One region of the Prauserella sp. PE36 genome, then DNA from elsewhere that is predicted to be linked to it. Evidence: riboswitches for the same ligand, from Rfam matches in the RefSeq annotation. Region 1 holds a riboswitch; the other holds the start of a gene.
What was found. Region 1 has a riboswitch for cobalamin ahead of metE (5-methyltetrahydropteroyltriglutamate--homocysteine S-methyltransferase). Riboswitches for the same ligand answer to the same signal wherever they lie in the genome.
Positions count from the first base shown of each region.

Region 2: another riboswitch for cobalamin. It lies ahead of DI005_RS31845 (ABC transporter substrate-binding protein); the one in region 1 lies ahead of metE (5-methyltetrahydropteroyltriglutamate--homocysteine S-methyltransferase).

Region 1 covers NZ_QEQT01000097.1:31,118-35,513, reverse strand. Annotated here, with positions in the region: gene DI005_RS30640 (GGDEF domain-containing protein) at 1-1,044, shown strand, start outside; cobalamin riboswitch at 1,289-1,508, shown strand; gene metE (5-methyltetrahydropteroyltriglutamate--homocysteine S-methyltransferase) at 1,548-3,860, shown strand; gene DI005_RS30630 (hypothetical protein) at 3,830-4,396, opposite strand, start outside.
Region 2 covers NZ_QEQT01000100.1:163,916-168,311, forward strand. Annotated here, with positions in the region: gene DI005_RS31830 (DUF2993 domain-containing protein) at 1-270, opposite strand, end outside; gene DI005_RS31835 (response regulator transcription factor) at 463-1,215, shown strand; gene mshD (mycothiol synthase) at 1,230-2,138, shown strand; cobalamin riboswitch at 2,136-2,320, shown strand; gene DI005_RS31845 (ABC transporter substrate-binding protein) at 2,377-3,393, shown strand; gene DI005_RS31850 (iron chelate uptake ABC transporter family permease subunit) at 3,390-4,396, shown strand, end outside.

The sequences.
Region 1 (4,396 bases):
CTCTTCGCACCCGCCCGCGGAGGCATGGCGCCGATGGGCGCGGCGACGCTGGCCACGCCCGACGGCCAGGAGGGACCACCCTCGTTCACGCCGACGAGCGCGCCGACCGTGAAGGACTTCCTGCGGCCAGCCACGACCCTGCCCGCCGAGGCGACGTGCGAGGAGGTCCGCAACGTCCTCGTTGACAACGACGCGCCGACCGGCATCATCGGTCTCGACGAACAGGGCCGTCCACAGTGGTCGATCGACCGCACACGGTTCCTGCTCGCGGTCACGGGACCGTTCGGTCACGCCCTGCACGCCAACCGCCCCGCCGAGCGCCTCGCCGACGCACCGCACGTGATCCGCCACGGCGCCGCCGCGCTGGAACTGCTCGACCTGGTCACCGACGCCGACTGGGACCGCACCGCCGACGACGTGGTGGTGATCGACGACGCGGGCCGCTGCCAGGGCGTGGTGCTGGTGCACGAGGTGGTGCGCGGGCTCGCCGACGCGAAGATCGAGGAGGCGGCCGCGCTCAACCCGCTCACCCGGCTGCCGGGCAGCGACTCGGTGGCTCGGGCCGTGGACCGGCGCATCGCCGCGGGACAGCCGCTCGTGGTGGGCTGGCTCGACGTCGACTCCTTCAAGAAGGTCAACGACACCGTGGGGTTCGCGGCGGGCGACGACCTGATCCGCGCCCTCGGCCGCAAGCTCACCGACCTGGCGACGAACCTCGGCGGCGTCACGGTGAGCCACGTGGGCGGCGACGACTTCCTCATCGCCTGCGACATCGACAAGATCACGACCGTGGCCGACGGGCTGCTGGACAGCCGGTGGTACGCGGAGGGGCTGCCCGTGACGGTGTCACTCGCGACGCTGGTCTGCGCGGGCTCGTCCGTCGGCTCGTACCGGGAGATCTCGCGGCTGCTCGCCCCGTTGAAGAAGCACGCCAAGGACGTGACCGGCTCGAGCTGGGTCAACAGCTGGCCCGGCACCGACCGCATCGAGGTGCTGCGGGGCATCAACTCGCAGCGGATGCCGAGGCAGCGCCCGGCAAGCTGAGCCCCCGCCCACTGCCCGTCCGCAGCGATGTGGAACCCCATCGCGAAAAGGTGAGTGCCCCGGTGCTGCTGGGGGTTCAGCACCGGGGCACTCCTCACATGCCAGGGCGCCCTGGGGAGGGGGCTGTGGGCGCCCGGCAGGCCAGCAAACGTGAAAGTCTTTACGTTCGCTTCATGTTTGAGCATACGCCATGCGTGCTCGTTTGCATAGGTTTCCATCGCTGTGCATCGCCTGTGCGGACCGCTAGAGTGGGCGTGCTGGTGGTTCGCCGGACCGTACGGCCCGGCGAGGCAAGAGGGAACCTGGTGCGAGTCCAGGACTGCCCCCGCAGCGGTGAGCGGGAACGACCGCCGTCATGACGCACTGGGCACACGGTGCCTGGGAAGCGACGGCCAGTAGGCGCGCCGGAGGTGTCCGGCGGGTGCCCGCGAGTCCGAATACCTGCCACCGCCGCGCGCACCGCCGGTGCGCGCGTGCCCGCAACCGCTCGCGAGGAGAGAGCCGTGGCAGAAACGCACGACAGTCATGCCCTGAATCCGGACATCGGCGCCACCGTGCTGGGATACCCGAGGATCGGTCCGCGCAGGGAGCTCAAGAAGGCGCTCGAGTCCTACTGGGCCGGCAGCACCGGCGTGGCCGAGCTGGAGGCCACCGCGGCCGCGCTGCGCCGCTCGACGTGGGAGAGCTTGCGCGCAAGCGGACTGGATTCCGTTCCGGGCAACACGTTCTCGTTCTACGACCACCTGCTGGACACCGCGCAACTCTTCGACGCGGTACCCGAGCGCTACCGCGGCTTGTCCACAGTGGATTCCTACTTCGCGATGGCGAGGGGACGGCCAGGGCTCAGCCCGCTGGAACTGACCAAGTGGTTCGACACGAACTACCACTACCTGGTGCCCGAGCTGTCGCCGGGCACCAGGTTCCGGCTGGCGACGGACAAACCGCTCGCCGAGTACCGGGAGGCGGCCGGACTCGGGATCAGCACCCGACCGGTGCTGCCAGGACCGCTGACGTTCCTGCTGCTCGCAAAGCCGTCGCCCGGCTCCCCCGCCGGTTTCCGCACCCTGGACCTGCTCGACGGCTTGCTCGACGCCTACGCGGAGCTGCTGGGCCTGCTGGCCGCAGAGGGCGTCGCGTGGGTACAGCTCGACGAGCCCGCGTTCGTCGCCGACCGCACGCCGGAGGAACTGCGGGCGCTCGCATCCGCCTACACGCGCCTGTCCGCACTGCGCGCCCGGCCCAGCATCCTGGTGGCCGGCTACTTCGGCAGGCTCGGCGACGCGCTCGGGGTGCTGGCGGGCACCGGCGTCGAGGGCCTCGCCGTCGACCTGGTGAGCGACGAGCGGGCGCTGACGGAGCTGACGGCCGAGCGGCGCCTGCGCGACAAGACCGTGGTCGCCGGGCTCGTCGACGGGCGCAACGTGTGGCGCACGGACCTGCGCGCCGCGGTGCGCACGGCGGCGGCCCTGCTGGGCTCGGTACGCGATCTCGGTGTCTCCACCTCCTGCTCGTTGCTGCACGTGCCCTACGACCTGGACGCGGAGCGCGGCCTCGATCCCGTTGTGCGGCAACGGCTCGCGTTCGCCGAGCAGAAGGTGGCCGAGGTCGTGACCATCGCTCGTGCGCTGCGCGAGGGCGCCGATGCCGTGGCGGGCGAGCTGGCCCACGCGGACGAGGTGACCCGTCTCGCGGGCAGGCGGGACGACCAGGTTCGCGCGCGGATCAGCGCGCTGCGCCCGGAACACCGGCGCAGGCCCGGCTTCGGGCGACGTGCCGCCGCGCAACGCGAACGCCTGCGCCTGCCCGATCTGGCCACTACGACGATCGGCTCGTTCCCGCAGACGTCCGAGGTGCGCGCCGCACGGGCGGGGCTGCGCGCGGGCCGCATCGACGAAGCCCGGTACACGGCCGCCATGCGGGCCGAGATCGAGCGGGTGGTGCGCCTCCAGGAGGACATCGGACTGGACGTGCTGGTGCACGGCGAGCCCGAGCGCAACGACATGGTGCAGTACTTCGCCGAGCGGCTCGACGGCTTCGCGGCCACCGAGCACGGCTGGGTGCAGTCGTACGGATCCCGTTGCGTACGCCCGCCGATCCTGCACGGCGACGTGTCCCGGCCCCGCCCCATCACGGTCGAGTGGAGCACCTACGCGCAGTCGCTCACCGACCGGCCGGTGAAGGGCATGCTGACCGGACCCGTGACGATGCTGGCGTGGTCGTTCGTCCGCACCGACCAGCCGCTCGCCGAGACCGCGGACCAGGTGGCGCTCGCGCTGCGCGACGAGGTCGCGGACCTGGAGCGCGCCGGGCTGCGCATCGTCCAGGTCGACGAGCCCGCACTGCGCGAGCTGCTGCCACCACGGCAGGACCGGCAGCAGGAGTACGTGGACTGGGGCATCGCCGCGTTCCGCCTCGCGACCGCGGGCGTTTCCGACGCCACGCAGGTTCACACGCACCTGTGCTACTCCGAGTTCGGCGACGTCATCATGGCGATCGACGCGCTCGACGCCGACGTGACCTCACTGGAGGCGGCACGGTCCAATATGGAGGTCCTGCGTGACCTCGCCGCGATCGGGTTCGGCCGTGCCGTGGGACCAGGTGTGTACGACATCCACTCGCCCCGCGTGCCGGACAGCGAGGAGATGCGCAAGGCGCTCGCGGCCGCCGTGGCGGTGCTGCCGGCCGAACGGTTGTGGGTCAACCCGGACTGCGGGCTGAAGACGCGGCGCTATCCGGAGATCGAGCCCGCGCTGCGGGCGCTGGTCGAGGCGGCGCACGCAGCACGTCAGGAGTCCGCTTCGGCGAGCCTGCGGTAGATCACGGCCTGCTGCCGCAACCGTTCGGCGTCACCGTCGCGGTCCTCGTCGTCGAGCCGGTCGGCGAGCTGGTCGGCGTCGTCGGCCAGCCGGTGCAGTTCCGCAGGCGACTTGCCCTCGGCGATGAGCCGGGCCTGCTCGGCCGCGTGCCGCGACGCGGCCGAGCAGGCCTCCCGCGCGGCCGGGGGAAGGGCACATTCGAGGGCGTCCCGGCGGAACACCTCCCGAATCTGGCCTGCCGCACGGGCGAGGACACCGGCGAGCGCGGCCGGCACCCCGGCGTCGTGCTCGGCGGCGTCGTAGTCGTCCCACAGCGCGGTGGTGCCGAACGGTCCCACGCTGTCAACGGGATGGACCCAGTGACCGTCGGACACGCTCGCGTAGCCGTCGTTCGCTTCGATGCCTGCCACGCGGGCGAGCGGCAGGCCGGAACCGTCCACAATGGTCCCGGCAAGCTCCTCGGCCCGGATGCGGGCCTCCCCCGGACCGGCCAGGAACAACACCTTCTGCCGCACCTTCCAGTACGACAACCGGAT
Region 2 (4,396 bases), on a different contig from region 1:
GCCAGCCGGCACGCCCTGCGCCGAGACCGTGATGTGGTCGTACTCGCCGGAAATCGCCTGCGTGGTGAACGGGAACCCGTGGATGGTCACCGAGGGGTCCTCGGTGAGGCCCAGCTGCTCGCGGGCCTTCTGCGACACGGTGTGCTCGGCGAACGCGGCGACGCCGAAGTCGGCGGCCACGAGCAGTCCCGCCAGTACGACGAGCACCACGACGAGCCGTTTCGCCCTCCGGCCTCCGCGTTTCCGGGACGGCTGGGCTCGCTCGGTCACAGCACTGCTCACAATCTGTTCCGATCTGTTGTTACACCTGGGTTTCGCACCGTGTTACACGGGCGTTTCGGGCCTGCGACCTCGTGTGATGCCGATTTCACGAGTAGCGACACCGTAGTTATCACCCGCTATTCTCATCGAAGACCTGCCCGAGTGGTTCTCGAGGCGATCAAACATTATGAGGCGGTGGCGATGAGCCTGGATCTTCTTGTACTCACTGCGGAATCCGATGCCACCTCGGTGCTGCCCGCTCTCGATCTTCTCCCGCACACCGTACGCGTCCGCGCTCCCGAGGTCACCGCGCTCCTGGACGCCGGACACCGCGACGTGATCCTGCTCGACGCGCGCAGCGACCTGGCGTCGGCGAAGAGCCTGTGCCGCTTGCTCAAGGGCGCCGGTGACGAGGACGCCGTGACCCCGGTGATCGCTGTGGTCGGGGAGGGCGGCCTCGTCGCGCTGAGCGCGGAGTGGCGCACCGACGACATCCTCCTGCCGACGGCGGGCCCGGCCGAGGTGGACGCCCGGCTGCGGCTGGCCACCACCAAGGACGGCGCCACCACGCAGGTCGACGCCGAGCTGCGGGTCGGCGATCTCGTGATCGACGAGGCGACATACACCGCGCGTCTGCGCAAGCGCACGCTGGAGCTCACCTACAAGGAGTTCGAGCTGCTCAAGTACCTCGCCCAGCACGCGGGCCGGGTGTTCACCCGCGCCCAGCTGCTGCAGGAGGTGTGGGGTTACGACTTCTTCGGCGGCACCCGCACTGTCGACGTGCACGTCCGGCGGCTTCGCGCGAAGCTCGGCCCCGAGCACGAGCAGATGATCGGCACCGTCCGCAACGTCGGCTACAAGTTCGAGCGGCCCGCCAAGGGCACCGGCCCGGTGAAGGGCGGCATCCCGGTGGTGCCGGAGTCCTTCGAGGTGACGGAGTTCTCCAACCGCTGAAGTAGCGTGGACCCATGCAGAACGTGGCCTGGGTGAACGAACTCGACAGCGCGCGTACCTCTGCGGTGCGCGCGCTGTTGCTTGCGGCGCGGGAATCGGACGGACGCCCCGAGATCGAGCCGGAAGGGCCGCTGCCAGGCGACTTCACCGGAGGCCGCTACCTGGTGGCCCATGACGGCGACGAGCTCGTGGGCGTGGTGCACCTGAACACGGCGGGCGACGCCTTCGGCAGGCTCGTCGCCGAGCTGGTGGTCCACCCCGCGCACCGCGGCAGGGGCCACGGTGCCGCGCTCGTGCGCGAACTCGCCGCCGAGGTACCGGAGAAGCTGCGCGTGTGGGCGCACGGCGACCACCCCGCCGCCGCCAGGCTCGCCGAGCGCTTCGGCTTCGAACGAGCCCGTGAGCTGCTGGTCATGCACGTGAACGTCGAGGGAGCCGACTGGCCGGAGCCCAAGCCCGCCGAGGGCGTCTCGCTGCGCACGTTCGTGCCGGGGCGGGACGAGGAGGCGATGGTCGCGGTCAACGCGCGCGCCTTCGACTGGCACCCCGAGCAGGGCACGTTCAGCGTCGAGGACCTGCGGGCCGCCGAGAACGAGAGCTGGTTCGACCCCGAGGGCTTCTTCCTCGCCGAGAACGCCGACGGTCAGGTCGTCGGCTTCCACTGGACCAAGGTGCACCCCGCCAACCCCGAGCGGTTTGGGGGGCAGCCCGTCGGCGAGGTGTACGTCGTCGGTGTCGACCCCGGAGCGCAGGGCGGCGGGCTCGGCAAGGCGCTCACCCTCGCGGGCTTGCGCTACCTGCGCGAACGCGGCCTCGGCCAGGTGATCCTCTACGTCGAGGGTGACAACGCGCCCGCCATCGCGGTGTACGAGCGGCTCGGTTTCGTGCGTCACGAGGTGGACGTCCAGTACGCGCGTACGTGATACGTTTTCGCGGCCAGTCGTACTCACGAACCACGTGAGTCAGGAAATCCGGTGCGAATCCGGAACTGACGCGCAGCGGTGAGGGCGACGGGCGGGACACGTTGCCACTGGACCAGGTCCGGGAAGGCGTTCCGTCCGGATGACCCCGAGTCCGAAGACCTGCTGGCACCCGGCTTTCGGCCGGGAGTCGCTGTCCGCTCGGGCTCCGCGCATGGGCCCTCGACGCAAGGGAACGTCGGTGCCGCGTACCTCCCGCTTCCTCACCCTGTCCCTCTGCCTGGTGCTGGCCGGATGTGGCGGCACCGCCGCCACGCAGGACCGGGAGGCTGCGCCCGGCTATCCGCGCACGGTCGACAACTGTGGTGTGCGGACGGTCGTGGACGAACCGCCCGAGCGCGTCGTCTCGCTGAACCAGGGCACCACCGAGATCCTGCTGTCGCTGGGGCTGGCCGACCGTCTGGTGGGCACCGCGACCTGGACCGACCCGTTGCCGGCCGACCTCGTCGAGGCCAACGAGGGTGTGCCGAGGCTGGCCGACAACATGCCGTCCTTCGAGGCCGTGCTGGCGGCCGAGCCCGACTTCGTCACCGCGTCCTTCGTCTCAACGCTCGGCACCGGCGGCGTCGCCACGCGGGAGCAGTTCGCCGAGCTCGGGGTGCCCAGCTACCTGTCGCCGTCCGACTGCCTCAAGGACAACAGCGGTGCCGGCGACGGCCGCCGCGACCAGCCGCTGACGATGGAGACGATCTATGCCGAGGTCCGCGACCTCGCGAAGCTGTTCGCCGTCGAGGAGCGTGGCGAGCGGCTCGTCGCGAACCTGCGGGACCGCATCGAACGTGCCACGAACGGGCTCGACGCCTCGGGCGTGACCCTGCTCTACTGGTTCGCCAACTCCGAGGCGCCGTACCTGGCCGGCTGCTGCGGCGCACCCGGCGTCATGACCCGGGCCGTCGGCGCGGAGAACGTCTTCGCTGACACCCACGAAGAATGGCCGCAGATCAACTGGGAGACGGTGGCCGAGCGCGACCCAGGCGTGTTCGTGATCGGCGACCTCACGCGCAGGTCGCAGACCGCGGAGACCGCCGCGAAGAAGATCGAGTTCCTGGAGTCCCATCCGGTGACCCGCAACCTCACCGCGGTGCGCGAGAAGCGCTACGTCCTGCTCAGCGGACAGGCGATGAACCCCACGATCCGCACGGTGGCCGGGATCGAGGAGCTCGCGGCCAAGCTGCGTGAGTTCGGGCTCACCGGGTGAGCGTCGAGCCGCTGACCCGGCGCTCGCGGCTGCCGCTGGTGCTGCTCGGCGGAGCCGCCGCACTGGTGGCCTCGATCGCGGTCGCGATCACCATCGGGCCCGCGAACATCCGGGTCGGTGACGTCTGGGCATCGGTCGGCGCGCGGCTCGGCTTCGGTGAGTCGGGACTGTCGGTGATCCGTGACGGCATCGTGTGGAACCTGCGGCTGCCAAGGACGCTGCTGGCCGCCGTGTGCGGCGCGGGGCTCGCCGTCTGCGGTGCGATCATGCAGTCGCTGCTGCGCAACCCGCTGGCGGACCCGTTCGTGCTCGGGGTGTCCTCCGGGGCTTCGACCGGCGCGGTGCTGGTGGTGGTGCTCGGCGCGGGCGGCGGTGTGCTGTCGCTGTCGGGCGGGGCGTTCCTCGGCGCGGTGGTCTCGTTCGCGTTCGTGCTGTTGCTGAGCCACACGCTCGGCGGCACCACCGACCGCGTGGTGCTCTCCGGCGTCGCCGTGATGCAGCTCTTCTCGGCGCTGACGTCGTTCGTCGTGCTCACCTCGGCCGACGCGGAGACCACGCGCGGGGTGCTGTTCTGGCTGCTCGGCTCGCTGAGCAACGCGGGCTGGGCCGAGGTGGGCACGTGCCTCGCGGTGCTCGTCGCGACGCTGCTGGTGTGCGGCGGGTACGCCCGCTCGCTGGACGCCTTCGCGTTCGGGGAGGACGCCGCGGCCACTCTCGGCGTCGCCGTGGCGCGCACGCGGCTGATCCTGCTGTGCGCGACGGCACTGCTCACGGCCGTGCTGGTCAGCTCGGCCGGGGCGATCGGCTTCGTCGGGCTCGTGTTGCCGCACGCGGCCCGCGCCCTGGCCGGGCCGAGCCACGCGCGGCTGCTGCCGGTGACCGCGCTGGCCGGTGCCGTGTTCCTGGTGTGGGTCGACACCCTCGCCAGGACGGTGCTCGACCCGCAGGAGGTGCCCGTCGGCGTGGTGACCGCGCTGATCGGAGTGCCCGCCTTCGTGCTGAT